DNA from 2 places in the Alteromonas sp. genome. Region 2 is predicted to be linked to the other one. Evidence: riboswitches for the same ligand, from Rfam matches in the RefSeq annotation. Region 2 holds a riboswitch; the other holds the start of a gene.
The links. Region 2 has a riboswitch for thiamine pyrophosphate ahead of thiC (phosphomethylpyrimidine synthase ThiC). Riboswitches for the same ligand answer to the same signal wherever they lie in the genome.
Positions count from the first base shown of each region.

Region 1: another riboswitch for thiamine pyrophosphate. It lies ahead of AC4PME_RS02855 (TonB-dependent receptor); the one in region 2 lies ahead of thiC (phosphomethylpyrimidine synthase ThiC).

Region 1 covers NZ_CFHOXV010000002.1:276,229-284,893, reverse strand. Annotated here, with positions in the region: gene rimI (ribosomal protein S18-alanine N-acetyltransferase) at 1-243, opposite strand, end outside; gene AC4PME_RS02880 (hypothetical protein) at 247-750, opposite strand; tRNA gene AC4PME_RS02875 (tRNA-Trp) at 813-889, opposite strand; gene AC4PME_RS02870 (phosphotransferase) at 1,014-1,841, opposite strand; gene pnuC (nicotinamide riboside transporter PnuC) at 1,819-2,439, opposite strand; gene AC4PME_RS02860 (hypothetical protein) at 2,432-2,701, opposite strand; gene AC4PME_RS02855 (TonB-dependent receptor) at 2,711-4,765, opposite strand; TPP riboswitch at 4,823-4,925, opposite strand; gene AC4PME_RS02850 (hypothetical protein) at 5,049-5,729, opposite strand; cyclic di-GMP riboswitch class I at 5,775-5,856, opposite strand; gene AC4PME_RS02845 (helix-turn-helix domain-containing protein) at 6,044-7,828, shown strand; gene AC4PME_RS02840 (acyl-CoA thioesterase) at 7,888-8,307, opposite strand; gene AC4PME_RS02835 (tRNA(Met) cytidine acetyltransferase TmcA domain-containing protein) at 8,368-8,665, shown strand, end outside.
Region 2 covers NZ_CFHOXV010000040.1:14,146-22,810, reverse strand. Annotated here, with positions in the region: partial or broken gene feoB (ferrous iron transporter B) at 1-1,503, opposite strand, end outside; gene AC4PME_RS17105 (FeoA family protein) at 1,548-1,781, opposite strand; TPP riboswitch at 1,985-2,098, shown strand; gene thiC (phosphomethylpyrimidine synthase ThiC) at 2,193-4,076, shown strand; gene thiE (thiamine phosphate synthase) at 4,076-5,614, shown strand; gene AC4PME_RS17090 (HesA/MoeB/ThiF family protein) at 5,601-6,371, shown strand; gene thiS (sulfur carrier protein ThiS) at 6,355-6,555, shown strand; gene AC4PME_RS17080 (thiazole synthase) at 6,558-7,328, shown strand; gene thiH (2-iminoacetate synthase ThiH) at 7,325-8,440, shown strand.

The DNA.
Region 1 (8,665 bases), on a different contig from region 2:
CTGCCCCCGGTCAGAAACAGCAACTGCAATGTCCATTAACGTGGCTTCGCCGGCAACCAGTAATATCACGGCGTAACCGGTGAGCTTAAGCTCACTGTTAAGTGCTGCCAAACCTGCATAGGGCGGTGTAAGACAGTCCGCAAAGGTAGATAAGGACCAGGGATTATAAGTGGCCTGCTGATGAATAGCATGGGCGTCATTGATCAGAGTGTCAGAAAGTGGCTGGAGTGTGAACGACGGCATCACTTACTGACCGGCACAAATGACCTGCCACAGACGGCGCTTTTCCGCAGCGTCTGATGGCGCAGTTTTATAAGGTAATGAAAGAATATTATTTTTCAGGGACAACTCTGAACCAAATTGCCAGCGAACAGACTTTGCATCGTAAAAAAGAGACAACGCCTGTAATATGTCCTGTCCGGCAGCTCCGAAGCTGCGGGGATCAATGGTTTCAACCGCCGGTGATGCCGGTTTTGCTTCATCGTCCTGCACTTTTTCCGGGGCAGATGGTTTTTTATCCTGTTTATTCCCCAGCATGGAACGAAGCTGCGCAATGCGTGCCTGACCACTTGCGGCGGGTTGAACAGAAGACTGAGATGGAACGGCAGCGCCGGAAGGCGTTAGTTCAGCAGTGTGACTGTTACCGGCAGCAGATGTTGCCTGAGTCTGTGATACAGCCTGAGATTGCCATACACAGATACCCATTTCCTGAAGAACAGCAATTTGATAAGGATTTAAACCGGACGTCATGAAAATGGATTTACTTTTGAGTGGAAGAAAGTAGGAACACTATAACTTACTCAGAGGAAAAGTGGCAGGGGTGGAGGGACTCGAACCCCCAACCATCGGTTTTGGAGACCGCTGTTCTACCAATTCGAACTACACCCCTAGCGCGCTGTGCATTATACGTATGCATTAACAAAGGTAAAGCCTTTTTGTGGCAAAAAAACAGCAAAACCAGTGCCTTTGCCTGGCATTCGCACAATACGCACAAAAAGCGCACAGCATGGCTGTTACTCCGGTTCACTCACCTTCTGCCGGTTAGTGGTTTCCAGTGCTGCCTGCCAGAGTGCAGCAGTGACATTCACCACCCGGCGTTGCTGTTCACAGGCAAAGATGACCTTCTCTTCAGCGGCCCCGCTTAAAGCGGCGTAGTGTTTATACAAGCGCAAAGCGGCTTCGTCATTTAACTGATTAATCGCAGCACAGGATGCCACATCAAAATAACGATTGCCGCTGGCAGCATATTCCCAGTCTACGATAACGGGTTTAGCGCCACCGGCTCCGGTTCTCACAATGTGCGGCAAAGACAGATCGTTGTGACAAAGCACCGCCTGTTCAGCAGGCGGCTGCTGTGCATCACCGGAATCAATCACGTTTCTCAATGCTTCAGCCAGGGGATGACTGCTCTCAAGATCTGCACTTTCAAAATAGCGCACCAGTCTGGGCTCAAGACACAGAGGTGGCGCGTCAATAGCTGTGCAGTGAATGGTGTGTAACGCAAAGGCGAGCAGGATGATACTGTCTTCACTGTTTGCGTTGTTCGCCGGTTCCGCATCCGTGGTGACCCAGCGTTCTGCCCACAGCGTGCAGTCAGGACTCAGCCACAGAGGTTCAGGCGCAATGCCCTGACGGAACAGGCTATGCTGAAGCGTAAACTGAGCATGTTTGTTTACACCGGTAAAACTCTCACCGGCAGACCACTTAACAGCGAACTCACGCTCACCGTCAGTGATATTGAACAGACGATTCACATCCCCGCCCTGCCGTGATTCACAGATTGCATTACCGCTAAGCTTCAACGGCTCTGCTAACGCTTTAACGATAAGCGCGGGCGTCATGTTCCTGCATCTTCCATTGTTTCAGCCATTGTGCATAACCAAATACGGCAAATCCGACATATCCCAGAAACAGACACGCCGACAACATCAGGCCGCTTTGGGCGTAAAGGTAAGCTGAAGCCAGATTGATTACTATCCAGTACAACCAGTTCTGTAAAACCTTATGGGCCACCATCACGGTAGTCACCACACTGACCACCTGTATACTTGCATCGAGTAGCAGGTGTTCGCTGTTGAACTGCCCCTGTGCCCAGAAGGATAAGCCCCAGGCGATCAGGAGAAGTCCCGGCACCAGCATGGCATGGGTATACCATGGCCAGGAATGCACCCGGTCGTCGCCGGCAGCCTGACGGTTCCACTGATAATACCCGTATCCGGCCATCATCATGTAATACAGATTCAGGATGGCCTGAAATGGCAGTGTAACCTGCCAGAAGAGCCAGGTATAAATAGCCGTACTGATAAATGCACACAGCCAGCACCAGCGGTTTTGCCTGGCAGCCAGCCAGACATAGGCCAGTGCCAGCACTACAGCAACCCACTCGGCCAGTGATGTCGCGGCTATCTGTTCAAAGAAATGCGGGATGAAATCAGTCATCCTGATCCTTACGGGCCTGCATCACATCGAAGTTCAGAAACTTGGCCACAAAAATGGCCTGCCCGACTTCTTCATGGGTGCGCTGCATTTCTTTTCCCAGTACCGCCATAACGTCGGCATACTCGCCGGTGACCTGTGTACTGGTAGAACAGGTCGTCACATCAAGGGTGTCGTAACTGTTCAGTCTGTCAATAAACGACTTTATGGGTGGAATGTACTCATTCACCAGAGGATACAGAGATAGCTCAACCATGACCTGCATAGAGATTCCTTAAAATTGAAAACGGGCTGTGACGCCGAACTGTCTGCCATCACCCAACTGATAATAAGGTTCAGCAAACTCATAGTAATCACGGGGATCGTTACTGAATCCACCGAAACCGCGGGTGTACCAGGTTTTATCAAACACGTTCTTTACCCACAGTGTGGTGCGCAACATGCCTTTTACCCAGGTAATATCAGTGTTGTACAACGTTGTGGCCGGTGCTGTTTCATCATGGCCATCAGAGAAGCGGTATTCGTCTTTAAAGTCCATATCAGCGCGCCATACCAGAGAATCAGTCAGCCACAACTCACTGAACAGGTTCGCTGTATATTTAGGTGCCTGAGCCTGACGCTGCTTACTGACATATTCACCGTCGGCAGTCTCGTAACCTTCAAAGGTGGCACTGAGGTAACCCGCGCTGGCCTGCACTGTCCAGGATGACGTTGCCTGCCAGGAAAGCTCCAGTTCTGCCCCTTTATTTGTGCCCACATCGGCATTCGCCGTGATATCGATAAAGGCGGCAGAACCGTCTTCACGTTCCTGAACATCAAAATCGCTGATTTGGGTATCTTCCCGTTCCATGAAGAAAACTGCTGCGCGGGCAGTCAACTCAGGAACAAACAGTTTGCCTTTGTAGCCTGCTTCATAGTTCCAGTTGTATTCCGCATCAAAGAAACGGCGCTCCCGGCTGACCTGTTCATCATAGTTAATGCCGGCACCTTTGTAACCTCTGGATACGCTGGCATACAGGTAGTCCCCTCCCATATCCCAGGTCAGTGCCAGTTTGCCGCCGGTCATGGTCGTGTCATCGTCGTACACCACCTGCGCATTATCAGCATAATCATAGGCGTAATTTTCAACACGCAGGGCGGACGTCAGCAATAAAGACGGAGTCAGCTGAGTATCAAGCTGACCGTAAACCGCTGTTGTCTGCGGTTCGAAGGTACTGATAAAGTCGCCGTCAGCATAGGTATACTGGCGCAGTAAATCCTGTTCACTCTGATTGATGCGGCCACCGATAACCCAGGTCGTGGTGTCATTGAAGATTTTTTTATCTTCAGCAGAAGTAAAACGCACCTCGGCAGATTGTTGGGAAACATCCCGGTAATATGCATCAAAGGATGTATAGCCCCAGGGGTGAAAACCAGTGTAGGTCCAGTCTTCGTCGTAGCCGTAAGCGATATCATGACCGGCCATAGTCGCAATGATTTCCAGCAAACCACCGGCGGTTTCATGATTGATATGTGCACTGACCGCTTTGGTTTCCTGCTCATCAAAGCCGGGTTCATCCGACAACGTGTGGCGGTTGTTATCCAGTGAGAAAGCATCGTAACCGTTATTGATATCGTACCAGCGGAAATCCACCGCAACGGATGTTTTGTCAGTCACATCCCACAGTGTTCCCAGCCTTACTGCATTCTCATGAATCCCGTTGGTATCGTCGGCACCCAAAAAGTCATTTTCAATAAAACCGTCACTGCTGTTGTGCACAAACGCTGCACGCCAGGCCAGAGAATCAGACGCTTGTCCGCCATGAGCACCTTCAGCGCGGAAGAAAGATTTGTTTCCCACAGACAATTCAAAATGACTCTCACTCTCTTCTGAAGGAGCATTGCTGACAATCTTAACCGCACCGGCCAGAGCACCGGTTCCGAATACTGTCGCCTGTGGTCCGCGGTAAACTTCTACCTGCTGTGTATCAAAAAGTACACCTGCTGCAGCAAGACCGGAGAAATCAAAATCGTCGACCAGGAAACTGACTGAAGGATTAATCGGTTCAGCAAACTGGCTGCGCTCACCAATCCCCCGGATCTGAATAAAACGTCCACGGGATGCTCCGGCCGCAAAATTCACATTCGGCGCAATACTTAATACATTGTCAATATAGGTAGCCTGACGGCTGTCCAGGCGGTTGCCTGATAACACAGAAGCGCTGGCACTGAGTTGATCGAGAGTCGCTGTGCGGAAATCACCACTGACGGTAATACGTTCGATGTCTGCAGTGTCATCAGCAAAGGCAGGAAGTGCAAGTAGTGCGAGAAGAATTGCGTTTTTTTTCATTAGGATCTCTTTAATCATCAAAAAGATCCGGCTTTACGGCAGGTATTGAGGTTTTCAGATTGCTTTTATCACCATCCCTACGCCGGTATTATCCGGATCAGGTTTAAGGGTTCCCATGGAATGGATCTCAGCCGTAAAGACGGCACCCCTTGGCCTAATGCTTATTGCGGAGTCCGCAAATTAAGCGAGGGCAGTCTAACAACTTCAGTGACTTAGTCAAGTTGCCGGCAGCCCCGAAAAAGCAATAAAAAAGCCCGCGATGTGACGTGGCGGGCAATGAAGATCAGGCGACCTTCTGATTCTGGCGTCTTGTGCGCCATCCCATAAACCCTATTCCCAGAAGGATCAGTGACATGGCGGTTGGCTCACTGACTTCTGTAATAGAGGCATTCCGGAAGCGAACCTTCATATCTCCACAACCACTGGCTGCATCACAATCGTTAATGAATACGATGTCGGTAATAAGTCCTGACATGTAATCATCCAGAGTAATAGAGAAGGTTTCCCAGGCTGGTTCGTTGGTATAAGTAAAGTCATCCAGACCGAAATTCTGTGTGCCACCCAGAGCAAACGTGCGGCTGGCATCGTTATTCTGTTCACCGGCAGAGAAATCTGCCAGCCAGATCCCGCCAATCTCAGAGTAAGGGTTTGCATTAGTATTGTTGTTGCCCGGCGTCATACGAAATTCAAATGACAACAAAATATCTGAAGCAGAATTATCTAAATCCAGGCTCTGGATCCCGAAAGCATCATCCAGGTTCAGTGTGAACCAGCTGTTTTCGCGCAGGTTCAGTACACTGCCATTGTTTGTCCAGGTTCCGTAGTTAGACGTGCCGCTTTGTTGATGTGCAGTCAGAGTCTGGGCAGCGAAGTCGATATCGTAGCTGCTGATAATGTTGGCGTTAGCCGTGAATGCCGCACAGAAGCCGGTTAGCAGGGCTGCAGTTTTGATGCTAAATTTCATTTATGTTCCTTGAGCAGTGTGTGCCTGAAAATAGTTAAACAACTTCACTGCAACCCGGCTGTCTTATGGCGGTATAAGACCCGTGGCTTTCCGTCCCTGCCTCACGACAGGTTTGGCGAATCTACTCTGTGGAAGTGACGTTTCCACCAATGAGTCGACGGTTGTAATGATAGGGAGAGGCCCGCAAGTAAAAAAGGACACTTCTGAACGAAATCCGGTACAAATTTGTACCAACACAAAATTCACCCTTTTTCTGTCAAGCCACAGGTAATTCTTATATCCTTGACTGAAGGGATCCGGTATAGGGAGCAAACGTGCAGTATCACGGTTTTTTCTGGTCGGCAGTCATCCGCGCTTTATTGAGTCTGAGAAGGGATAACGGACTTGATAACGAATATGACACAACGATGCTCGAAAGCGTCACACAAATAGAAAATGAGAAAATGGACGATGACGGACTGGCGTCTATTCTTCACTCTCTTTGTCCTGCCAACGAATATGAGACAATTGGCCGCTCCCTGATTGGCTATTTTGATTTCAACAAAATGAGTAATCTGGTGGTGTATCTCACGGCCAGTAAGCATATTGATGACGCACTCCATGTACTGGGAAAACACTACCACTATATTCTGGGTAACAGTGCGGCACTGACAGTAAAAACTGACGGAAATGAAACCTGTCTCCGGTTTCAGCCATCATCACATCCTGTTCTTACCGAATTCCGCTGTTATTTCCTCCTCGCTTTGTGCCGTCACCTGGCCGGCAGAAAATTCGACTTCACAACGGTCACCTTACCGCCATCCGGCGAACAACCGGTCAGCTTATTAAGGCCGGTCAGCAGCGGTGATATCAGACATGAGGGAGTTGTTGTATGCCTTGTTTTCGATAATAAATGGTGTAAACAGGCATCATTTTACTATTCTCAGTCGATTAAAAAAATGCTGGCGGGAAACCTCGACACCAGCAATGATTTGCCGTTAAAGCAGCAGGTTAAAGAAGCATTTCTCAAAGCCCCGAGCCCGGCAAGGATCCGTTCGGAATGGGTAGCAACGCAACTAGGTCAAACGGAGTCCGCGTTTCGTCGCCAGTTAAGGCAAGAGTCCATTTCTTTCAGCGCATTACTCAAAGAGTACATTCATGACCAGTCATGTCACCGGTTACTCAGTGGCGAAAAAACGGAAGACACCGCCGCCCACCTTGGCTTCTCTGACCGCCGATCCTTTGAGCGCAGTTTTAAGGAACATGCCGGGATCAGTGCAGGACAGCTACGCCAGCTTGGCAACCGCCTGCGTTTTCAAAAAGGTAACGGTAATCTCATTAATGTGGTGGAGAACCTGCCTCCCCTGCCCAATTCAATTCAGACTCTGCTGAATATGGACTGTGAAACAATGACGCTGGCAGATGTGGTCTCACTGATTGAAAAAGATCCAATTTTTCAGGCCCACGTTATGAGCAAGGCCAGCAGAGCGGTTTATGGCTCTGTACCCAAAAATCTTGAACAGGCAATCGGCCGGAATCTCGGGCTAGGCAATATCCGGAATCTTGCTGTAATTTTCGCAGCGCAGCAGTTGCTAACCTCTCAATGCCGGTTTGAAAAAGTTAACCTGCTCACTGATGCGATGCTGCTGAGCCTGACTATCTTTCAGCGCCTGTTCGGTTTCAACCGCTTAAACGAAGACCAAACTGAGCAGGTCAAACAGCTTTTACTGTTTGGCACGTTATCCCTGTTTCTAATTTTTCACGACGAATGTCTGTTTTCCGACGGCGCAGTCACTCACTGGGATGAAAGCGCTTCATTTGACGTTTTCCTTAACCGTATCAATGATGAATACGGCGTTTGCCTGTATGGTGCCACATCATTAATGTTACTGAGATGGGGTTTTAACAGTGCAGTGAATCAGCAATTGTGGAAACTGTGCAGCAACGACGAAAATGGAAATTCTGACAGCCTGACGGGTCAGATCACACTGTGTCATACCATCGCATTCAATCTGCTGAATTCACAGGAAACACCTGAATACAGTCAGGATACGCTGACTAAGGTGCAAAGTGAGATGCTGGAAGAGATCGTGACGAGCTGGCGGGTTTCAGCGGCCTGATATCTATGATCAGTGCCGCTTACCCGCATCAGAACTTGTGAGCAGGCGGCTTTAACCGTTTATTCTGCATTCAGATTCAGGCTGCGGATTTCAGCCTCTGTTTGTTCTTTCAATATCTCCATCGTTTTACCATGGGGCGTCGGAGTACGGGAATCCGGATCGAGAGTTACAAAAACAATATCATCAGCGAGACATATGGTTTTCTTGGTCGCTTTGTTTCTCACCAGACATGTTACCGTAATCGACGTACGCCCCACCGATTTAGTTTCCAGACCAAACTCCACGATATCGCCCTGTAATGCCGGGGATTCAAACGTGATTTCACCAATATGCTTAGTGACCAGACAATTTGTTTCCAGCTGACAAATCGCGAAAATTGCCGCTTCCTCGTCAATCCATTCCATCGCCCGGCCACCAAATAAAGCATTGGCGTAGTTAAGATCATTGGGCATGACAAGCCGGCGGGATAAAAAGCGCATTCGAATTCCTCGTAAACAATAGATAAAATAGCGGCTGGATTATACGTGAAATGATATCAAATGGCTCAGACAACTGTGACTGACTGGCTTACAGCACCCTTGTTTTGTAATACCAGCGATTATCACCGGCAAAGACTAGTGATCCATGGCGATAAGCATCACCATGCCACCACAGTTGAAGACATACTCTCATCACTGCCTGAAGATATTTCTTTTTGCATTGCCGGCGAACTTAACGCCAGGCTTGCTGATATAGCAAAGACCAGGATAGCGAAGACCACGCCACTCAATTTGTACCGGCAGTGTTTAGGCAGTGAGTATGACATTGTCATCATCGACTTCTCTGAGCAATTCAGGC
Region 2 (8,665 bases):
GTCCAGACCCATCGGCTCGAATACAGGCTGGATAACATGGCCGATTTGCCCGAGCCAGCTGTTTTCAAGAGTAGAACCCATCGGGAAATAACCCAGGATCCAGATCCCCACCGACACCACGAAAATAATCGGTGCAGCACGGCGGACAAACTGCATACCACTGTCGATAACCCGGAAGGTTAACGGCTTCCAGTGTGGTAAACGGTAAGTGGGTAATTCAAGAATGAACGGCATGTCTGACTCTTCCAGATCTCTCGGTAAGAATCGTGACAGAAACTGGCTGACAATCAGGGCTGTGATAATGCCGAAGAAATACAGGCCGAAGAAGGCAGCACCCTGCAGACCAAAAATGCCCAGGAAAGTACCGTCTTCCGGCACCAGTACCGCAACCAGCAAGGCATAAACCGGCAAACGGGCTGAACAGGACATCAGCGGGATGGTCAGCATAGTGATAAGGCGCTTGTGCGGCGACTCGATGGTACGGGCCGCCATGATGGCAGGAATGGCGCAGGCATGACCCGAAAGATAAGGAATAAAACTTCTGCCTGATAAACCCACTGCGCTCAACGGGCGGTGACACATCAGCGCGGCACGGGCAAGATAACCGCTGTCTTCCAGCAAGCCGATAATGAATGTCAGTACCATAATTTGCGGTACAAACACCAGGAAAGAGCCTAAACCGCCGAATATGGCGTCGTTAAAAAAGTCGGTAACGATACCTTCCGGCGTAATGGCACTGACACCTTCAGCAACGCTGCCGATCAGCGTTTCCACGCCGTCCATCAGGGGGGCTGCGAGGGTAAAAATACTCTGGAAGAGTACGAACATGACGCCGAGGAATACCAGAGAGCCGGTCCAGCTGTTTAACAGGAAGCGGTCGACGCTGTTCTGATTTTTCAGCACAACATCCAGTTGCAGACCGTACTTTGAAGCCAGTGCCTGACTCTGGTTTACCGCAGACTCCCCTTCTGCCAGGGATGTCGTCGGGACATGACCTGACGGCGCTTTGGCAACAGACAGCATGGTCTGCTTAAATTCGTGTAACCCGTCCAGGGTTCTTGCCGACAGTGCCATTACCGGACTGCCCAATTCTTTACTCAGCGCCTCTGTGTCGATATCTTCGCCGATCCTGCGGACTTCGTCGATGAAGTTGAGGGCAAAGAGTACAGCTTTATTGTTGGCTTTTGCCAGTTTCTGCACCTGCAGACCCAGCACTAAACTGCGCTCTAAACGGGTGGCATCAAGTACACAAACCACCAGAGAGGTATCGTCACGTTCTACCGATGCGGTGATTTCTTTAATTGCGATTTCTTCATCACGGCTAAGACCACGAAGCGTGTAAGTGCCCGGCAAATCTACCACTTCAAAATCCTGACACTGACCCCGTTTAACTTCCACGGTAACACCGGGATAGTTAGCGACTTTTTGTCGCAGACCGGTTAATTGATTGAATAAAAGACTCTTACCGGAATTGGGCTTTCCGACCATTAAAATGCGTTGCATGAAAAAAGGGTATCCTGTTACTGGCGACAGCGGAAAAGTGAGCGTTAGTTACGCACTTCAACTTCGATTTGTGCGGCGAGATTTTCTTCGATAGCAAACACGCTGCCACCCAGTTGCATCACGATAGGTCCACCCAGCGGGCCTTTTCTGACACACTGAACTTCACGTCCATTCTGAACGCCCATTTCAGATAAACGTTCCTTTACGTTGACACATAAACTCTCTTTTACAGAGATAATAATTGCTTGTTGTTTGCTTGGTAAATCCCACAATGTCATACAAAAATCTCTAATTACTCAACGTGTTACACCTGGTGTTGAGTGTTCGGCTACATTGAAGAGCCTAATGACAATAATTACTATTCAGCCTACCAGAAACTTCACAAACCGACCAGCGATCTGGCAGCAAACTCGCTAAAGATACTTATCAGCGCGTTAAGACAAGGCTTGTTTTCTTTTCTAATCCATGATTATAGTAAAAACAGAACTTGTCGGAGTGCTTCGTCTTTCACATGAAAGCAAGCTGAGACCGCATTGCGGGATCCGTAGAACCTGATCAGGCTAATACCTGCGAAGGGAACAAGCAGCAACACCGTTCCACCATCACAACAGACAACCGTCTGCTTGCCGGTATTGCCCTTGTATACTCACTCCTGACAAGCATTTATCACCCGTAAAGGAAAAAATGCTATGTCAACACGACGCGAGAAACGCCAGCAGGCACAAACATTTATACAATCACTGAAAGGTGAAGCTTTTCCTAATTCTTTCCGCCAGTACGAAGAAGGGTCAGACCCGTCAATCCGTGTGCCCATGCGGATGATTGCCCAGTCTCCTACCCGCATCAGCGAGCAGGAAGAAGAAATTAATCCGGATATTCCCGTATACGACGCCTCCGGCGTATTTGGCGACCCGGCCTGTGAAGTCGATGTGACCAGAGGCATTCCGCATTGCCGCGCTTTGTGGATTAACGCACGAAACGATACGCAAGCCATTGCTGCATCTGAATCATCCTATACGCAGGCGCGGGATGCAGACATCACCTCAGAATCCATTCGTTTTCAGGCGAAAAATACTATCCGTAAAGCCGCTTCCGGCAAGGTAGTAACGCAATTGCACTATGCCCGCCTGGGCATAGTGACGCCGGAGATGGAATACATCGCCATCCGCGAAAATATGGGTCGCGCTGCGATCAAAAATGAACTGTTGAACCAGCAGCACAAAGGGGAAGCCTTCGGTGCAAACATACCACCGGAAATCACCGGTGAGTTCGTACGCCGCGAAGTCGCAGAAGGCCGGGCGATTATTCCGGCCAACATCAACCACCCTGAAGCTGAGCCGATGATTATCGGGCGAAACTTCCTGGTCAAAGTGAATGCCAACATCGGTAATTCCGCGGTGACCTCGTCCATTGAAGAGGAAGTGGAAAAGCTGGTCTGGGCCACACGCTGGGGCGCAGACACCATCATGGACTTATCTACCGGCCGCAATATTCACGAAACCCGTGAATGGTTACTGCGTAACAGTCCGGTGCCCATTGGCACAGTGCCCATTTATCAGGCGCTGGAAAAGGTCAATGGTGTCGCTGAAAATCTCGACTGGCCGGTTTTTCGTGACACCCTGATTGAACAGGCTGAGCAAGGGGTGGACTATTTTACTATCCACGCCGGCGTTCGCTTACCCTTCGTACCGTTAACCGCTAAGCGTGTTACGGGCATCGTGTCCCGTGGTGGTGCTATTATGGCGAAATGGTGTTTGTATCATCATCAGGAAAGTTTTCTGTATGAACATTTCCGCGAAATCTGTGAAATCTGCGCTCAATATGACGTAAGCCTGTCACTGGGTGACGGTCTGCGCCCCGGTTCCGTTGCTGACGCCAACGATGAAGCACAATTTGCCGAACTGCGCACCTTAGGCGAACTCACAGCTATCGCGTGGGAATATGATGTTCAGGTGATGATAGAAGGCCCGGGCCACGTGCCTATGCACCTGATCAAAGAGAACATGGATGAGCAGTTATCTCATTGTCATGGCGCACCGTTTTACACCCTCGGTCCGCTGACAACGGATATCGCCCCGGGGTATGACCATTTCACGTCCGGGATCGGCGCAGCACTGATTGGCTGGTATGGCTGTGCCATGCTTTGCTACGTCACCCCCAAAGAGCATCTTGGCCTGCCGGATAAAGAAGATGTGAAGCAGGGCCTGATTACTTACAAAATTGCCGCCCACGCAGCAGACCTGGCAAAAGGTCACCCGGGCGCACAAATACGCGACAATGCCATGTCGAAAGCCCGCTTTGAGTTTCGCTGGGAAGACCAGTTTAATCTGGCACTGGATCCGTTTACCGCCCGCGCCTATCACGACGAAACCCTGCCACAGGCTTCAAGCAAGGTGGCGCACTTCTGCTCCATGTGCGGTCCGAAATTCTGCTCCATGAAGATTTCTCAGGAAGTCCGTGACCATGCACAGGCGGAAGAAGCGAAGCAACAGGGCATGGCCGATATGGCGAAGAAGTTTTCAGCCTCCGGCCGCGCTCTCTACGTTGATGCTGCCGTTGCTGAGGGCGAATAATGTTACCCCGTGTTTTAACCATTGGCGGCACCGACAGCTCCGGCGCCGCCGGTTTACAGCAGGACCAGCGTGCGCTGCAATGTTTTGCTGTCCACCAGATTAGTGTGGTCTCGCTGGTCAGCGCGCAAACTCATGACAGTGTGCTGCACGTTTCTCCGGTATCGCCGGCGTCATTTTCGGCACAGCTGCAAGTCGCTTTTCAGCCGCAGATCCCTGCGGTAATAAAAGTGGGTGCGCTGGCGAATGATGAACAGATCCATGTGCTCATTAAGAAACTGTCTGAATATCCGCAAATTCCGGTGATTTGGGACCCTGTATTACAGACATCATCAAAGAGTAAACTCGGTGACTTGTCGTTTGATGCTATCGCCGGGCTATTGCCCTACATCACGCTTATCACGCCGAACTATGATGAGCTGGCCTGGCTGACAGGCTTTACGTTACGGCAAGCCAGGGATGAACTGGCTGCCGCCCATCAGCTTATCGCTTCCGGCTGCGATCAGGTGCTGGTAAAAGGCGGTCACAGACCAGACTCATCGCTCCGGCCCGACTCCGGGAACACGTCGGAAATCTGTGATGTGCTGTACAGCAAAGAAAACGTCCGGCGCTTTGTGCACAAAGCCCGGCAGCCTTTTAACTTACGGGGTTCCGGTTGTCTGCTGGCATCGGCCATCGCCGGAGCAATGGCTGAGCAGTACATCACAGAAGATGCAGTTTCGCTGGCCGAAGCTGTGGTTGCCGCAGCCTGGCAACAGGCAGAGTTGGTTTTACCTGAAACGGCTGTCCTTCGTCGCCCGCCGTCTGAACGTGAGGGGCACGCTGAACAACAGACACCGTTGCTTCCCGCCTCACTGCTTCCTCACTTCCCTGCGGTTTTCGAAGGCTTGTTACCAGTAGAGAATGATTATTTTTTACCGGAATTACTGGACTCTGCGCCCGGGCTTTATCCCGTGGTGGACAGCATTAAATGGCTGCAGCGCCTTCTCCCTTTAAATCTTAAGATCATCCAGTTGCGGATTAAATCCAAAGGTGCAGAACTGAGTGAAATCATCCGCGAGGCAGTAACCATGGCTGCCGGATACAACACCCAGCTTTTCATCAACGACCACTGGCAACTGGCTATCGAACACGGGGCGTATGGTGTTCATCTCGGGCAAGAAGATCTCGCATCTGCCGATCTGAGTGCCATTGCCCGTGCAGGGTTGCGGCTGGGCATTTCCACTCACGGATATGCTGAGCTCTGCCGCGCCATTCAAATCCGGCCTTCTTACATAGCACTAGGTCATATTTTTCCTACCAGAACGAAAGATATGCCCTCTGCACCACAAGGACCGGCGCGGCTGGCGGACTACGTGTCACTTTGCAAATATCACGGCATTCCCACTGTGGCCATCGGCGGCATTAAGTTAAGCAATATCGACACCGTGGCTGCCACAGGCACAGATGCCATTGCCGTGGTGACGGCCATTACAGAAAGCGATAACCCGGAAGACGCCGTCAACGCATTGCGCGGGAGGTGCCGCCGTGCTGACCACTGAACTGTATTCACGCTACAGTCGTCATTTACTGCTGGATAATTTTGATGAGGAAGCCCAACTCCAACTCATGCAATCAAAAGTCATGCTGTTCGGCTGCGGCGGACTGGGCTGTCAGGTAGCCATGGCGCTGGTATCTGCCGGTGTTGGCGAAATTGTGCTGGTCGATCACGACACCGTAGAACTCAGCAATTTACCCCGCCAGTGGCTGTTTACCGAAGCCGATGCGGGACAAAAGAAAGTCTATGCTGCGCGGTCGCGACTGGCAGCCATGCATGGCGGGTGTCAGATTAGATGCATTGATGACCCGGCCGATCCCGTCAGACTTGCCACCCACCTGCCGTACTGTTCGTTGCTGCTGGATTGCACAGACAGCGTGTCCAGCAGAAAATTTGTCAATGGACTGGCCCTTGAACATAAGCTGCCGCTCATTTCCGCCAGTGCTGCAGGCTTTTCCGCCACGGCGCTGGCGCTGAACCCTGCATCCGGCTCGGCCTGTTATGAATGCATGGAACAGATTGGTGAGCACTCACAAACATGCATGGAGCAGGGAATATTCAGTCCTGTAGTAGCCATTGCCGGTCAGTTTCAGGCCAGCCTTGCACTCAGTTACCTGTGCGGTATTCAGCCTGTGGATTTCGGACAACTTCACGTCTATGACGGCCGCGCTCTCACTCTTCGCCACTTCAGGGTAAATAAAAATCCGGCGTGTCCGGCATGCTCAAACAATATCGGGGAACATCATGAACATATTGTGTAACGGTGACAAGCTTACTCTGCCAGAAGGCAGCCTGCTCGCCGATGCGATCAGTGATTATCTGCAGCAAACTCCGTCAGTGGCTGTGGCGGTAAACCAGACAATCATACCGGCCAGCCAGTGGCAACATCATACGCTGCAACCTGACGATGCCGTTGAACTCTTTACTCTGGTAGCGGGAGGTTAATGATGCTGACAATTGCCGGCACCACTTTTACATCCAGATTATTCACCGGTACTGGGAAATTCAGTCACCCTGACATCATGAAAGATGCCCTGGTCGCCAGCCAGACCGGTCTTGTTACGCTGGCACTCAAGCGGCTCTCAAAAGGCGACGTGCCCGACCCTACCCTCAGCGTTTTGCGTTCGCTGCCGGTTACACTGCTGCCGAACACCTCCGGGGCGGCGACAGCGGAAGAAGCAGTTTATGCGGCCCGTCTGGCCAGAGAGCTATTGGGAACCAGCTGGCTGAAACTGGAAATTCATCCCGATCAGCGCTTCTTACTTCCCGACCCCGTGGAAACTCTCAAAGCCGCTGAAGTGTTATGTAAAGAAGGCTTCAATGTACTGCCCTATTGTCATGCGGATCCTGTCCTCTGCAAGCGTTTAGAAGAAGCCGGATGCGCTGCCGTGATGCCACTAGGCGCGCCTATCGGCTCCAATAAGGGCCTGCAAACCCGCGATTTCCTGCACATTATCATTGAACAGGCCGGAGTGCCGGTGGTGGTTGATGCCGGAATTGGCGCTCCCTCTCATGCCTGCGAAGCCATGGAAATGGGGGCTGATGCAGTATTGGTAAATACCGCCATTGCCGCCGCTGCACAACCTGTTGCCATGGCCGCCGCGTTTGCTAAGGCCGTGGAAGCCGGTCGCCAGGCCTGGCTGGCCGGTACTGCACCGGTTAACTCCCGGGCTTCTGCCACCAGCCCGTTCACACAGTTTCTGGCTGGCTTATCATGACGGTGGCAGAAGAGCTGTCCAGCACAGACTGGGACGATGTCAGGCTTGCGCTTTACAGCAAAACCGCGGCAGATGTGATGTCGGCACTACAACGCCCCGTCCGGCACTGGCAGGATTTTCTTGCGCTGATATCCCCTGCCGCAGAGGCATTTCTGCCGGATATGGCAATTAAGGCACAGGCCCTCACACGCCAGCGTTTCGGCCATACCGTGTCTTTGTTCGTGCCATTGTATCTGTCGAACCTGTGCGCCAACGAATGCACCTATTGTGGCTTTACCATGAGCAATAAAATTAAGCGCACGAAACTGACCATGGCTGAAATATCAGAGGAAGTTAATGCCATTAAGAAAATGGGTTTTGATTCCGTGTTGCTGGTTACCGGCGAGCACGAAACAAAAGCAGGCATGGATTATTTTCTAGAGGCAATAGAGTTAGTAAGAGCTCACTTCAGCCATGTTGCTATGGAGGTACAACCGCTTTCCACAGATGAGTACCGTGCCCTTGCAGCAGCCGGAACTGACAGTGTGCTGGTTTATCAGGAAACTTATCATCGCGCTCACTATGCGGAGTATCACCTGCGGGGCAAAAAGCAGGATTTCGACTGGCGGTTATCAACACCGGACAGGCTTGGCGAAGCTGGTATGAACAAAATCGGTCTGGGCGCGTTGCTCGGGCTATCCGAATGGCGGACGGACAGCGCATTTACCGCATTACATCTCTGCCTGTTACAACAACGCTACTGGAAAAGTCGCTACTCCGTTGCGTTCCCCCGCATCAAGCCCTGCGCCGGTGACCGGGCAACGCAGAAAAGTCAGGTATTAGATAAGCAGCTCATACAACTGATTTGCGCTTACCGACTGTGTTTTCCGGAAGTGGAATTAAGCCTTTCCACCAGGGAATCCCCGGCATTTCGCGACAACGTAGTGCCACTGGCCATTAATCAATTGTCTGCCGCATCGCAAACTCAACCTGGCGGATACAGCGCTCCCACAACAGCACTGGAGCAATTCTCAACCGAAGACACCCGCTCAGCCAGTGCAGTGGCAAACAGCCTAACCGCCCGCGGACTCGACCCGGTATGGACAGACTGGCTGAATGCATTCGGTCGTTAAGTTGGCGGGTGCCCGGGGAGGAGACGTGGGGAAAGAAGTTCGCTTCAAACACGCCGCTTTCAAGTCATCAAAAGTAAGAGAAGAGTTCGGATGCACGGGTAGGAACCGGAGGAGAAGCAAGCTGGTCAAGCCCGGGCAAAAGGGAAGCTTTTAATGCGTTTCAAACCCTCAGCCGCAGGGATGCGGCTGTGGAGCTCCCATGGATGGGTTCACAGCGTGTTTGAA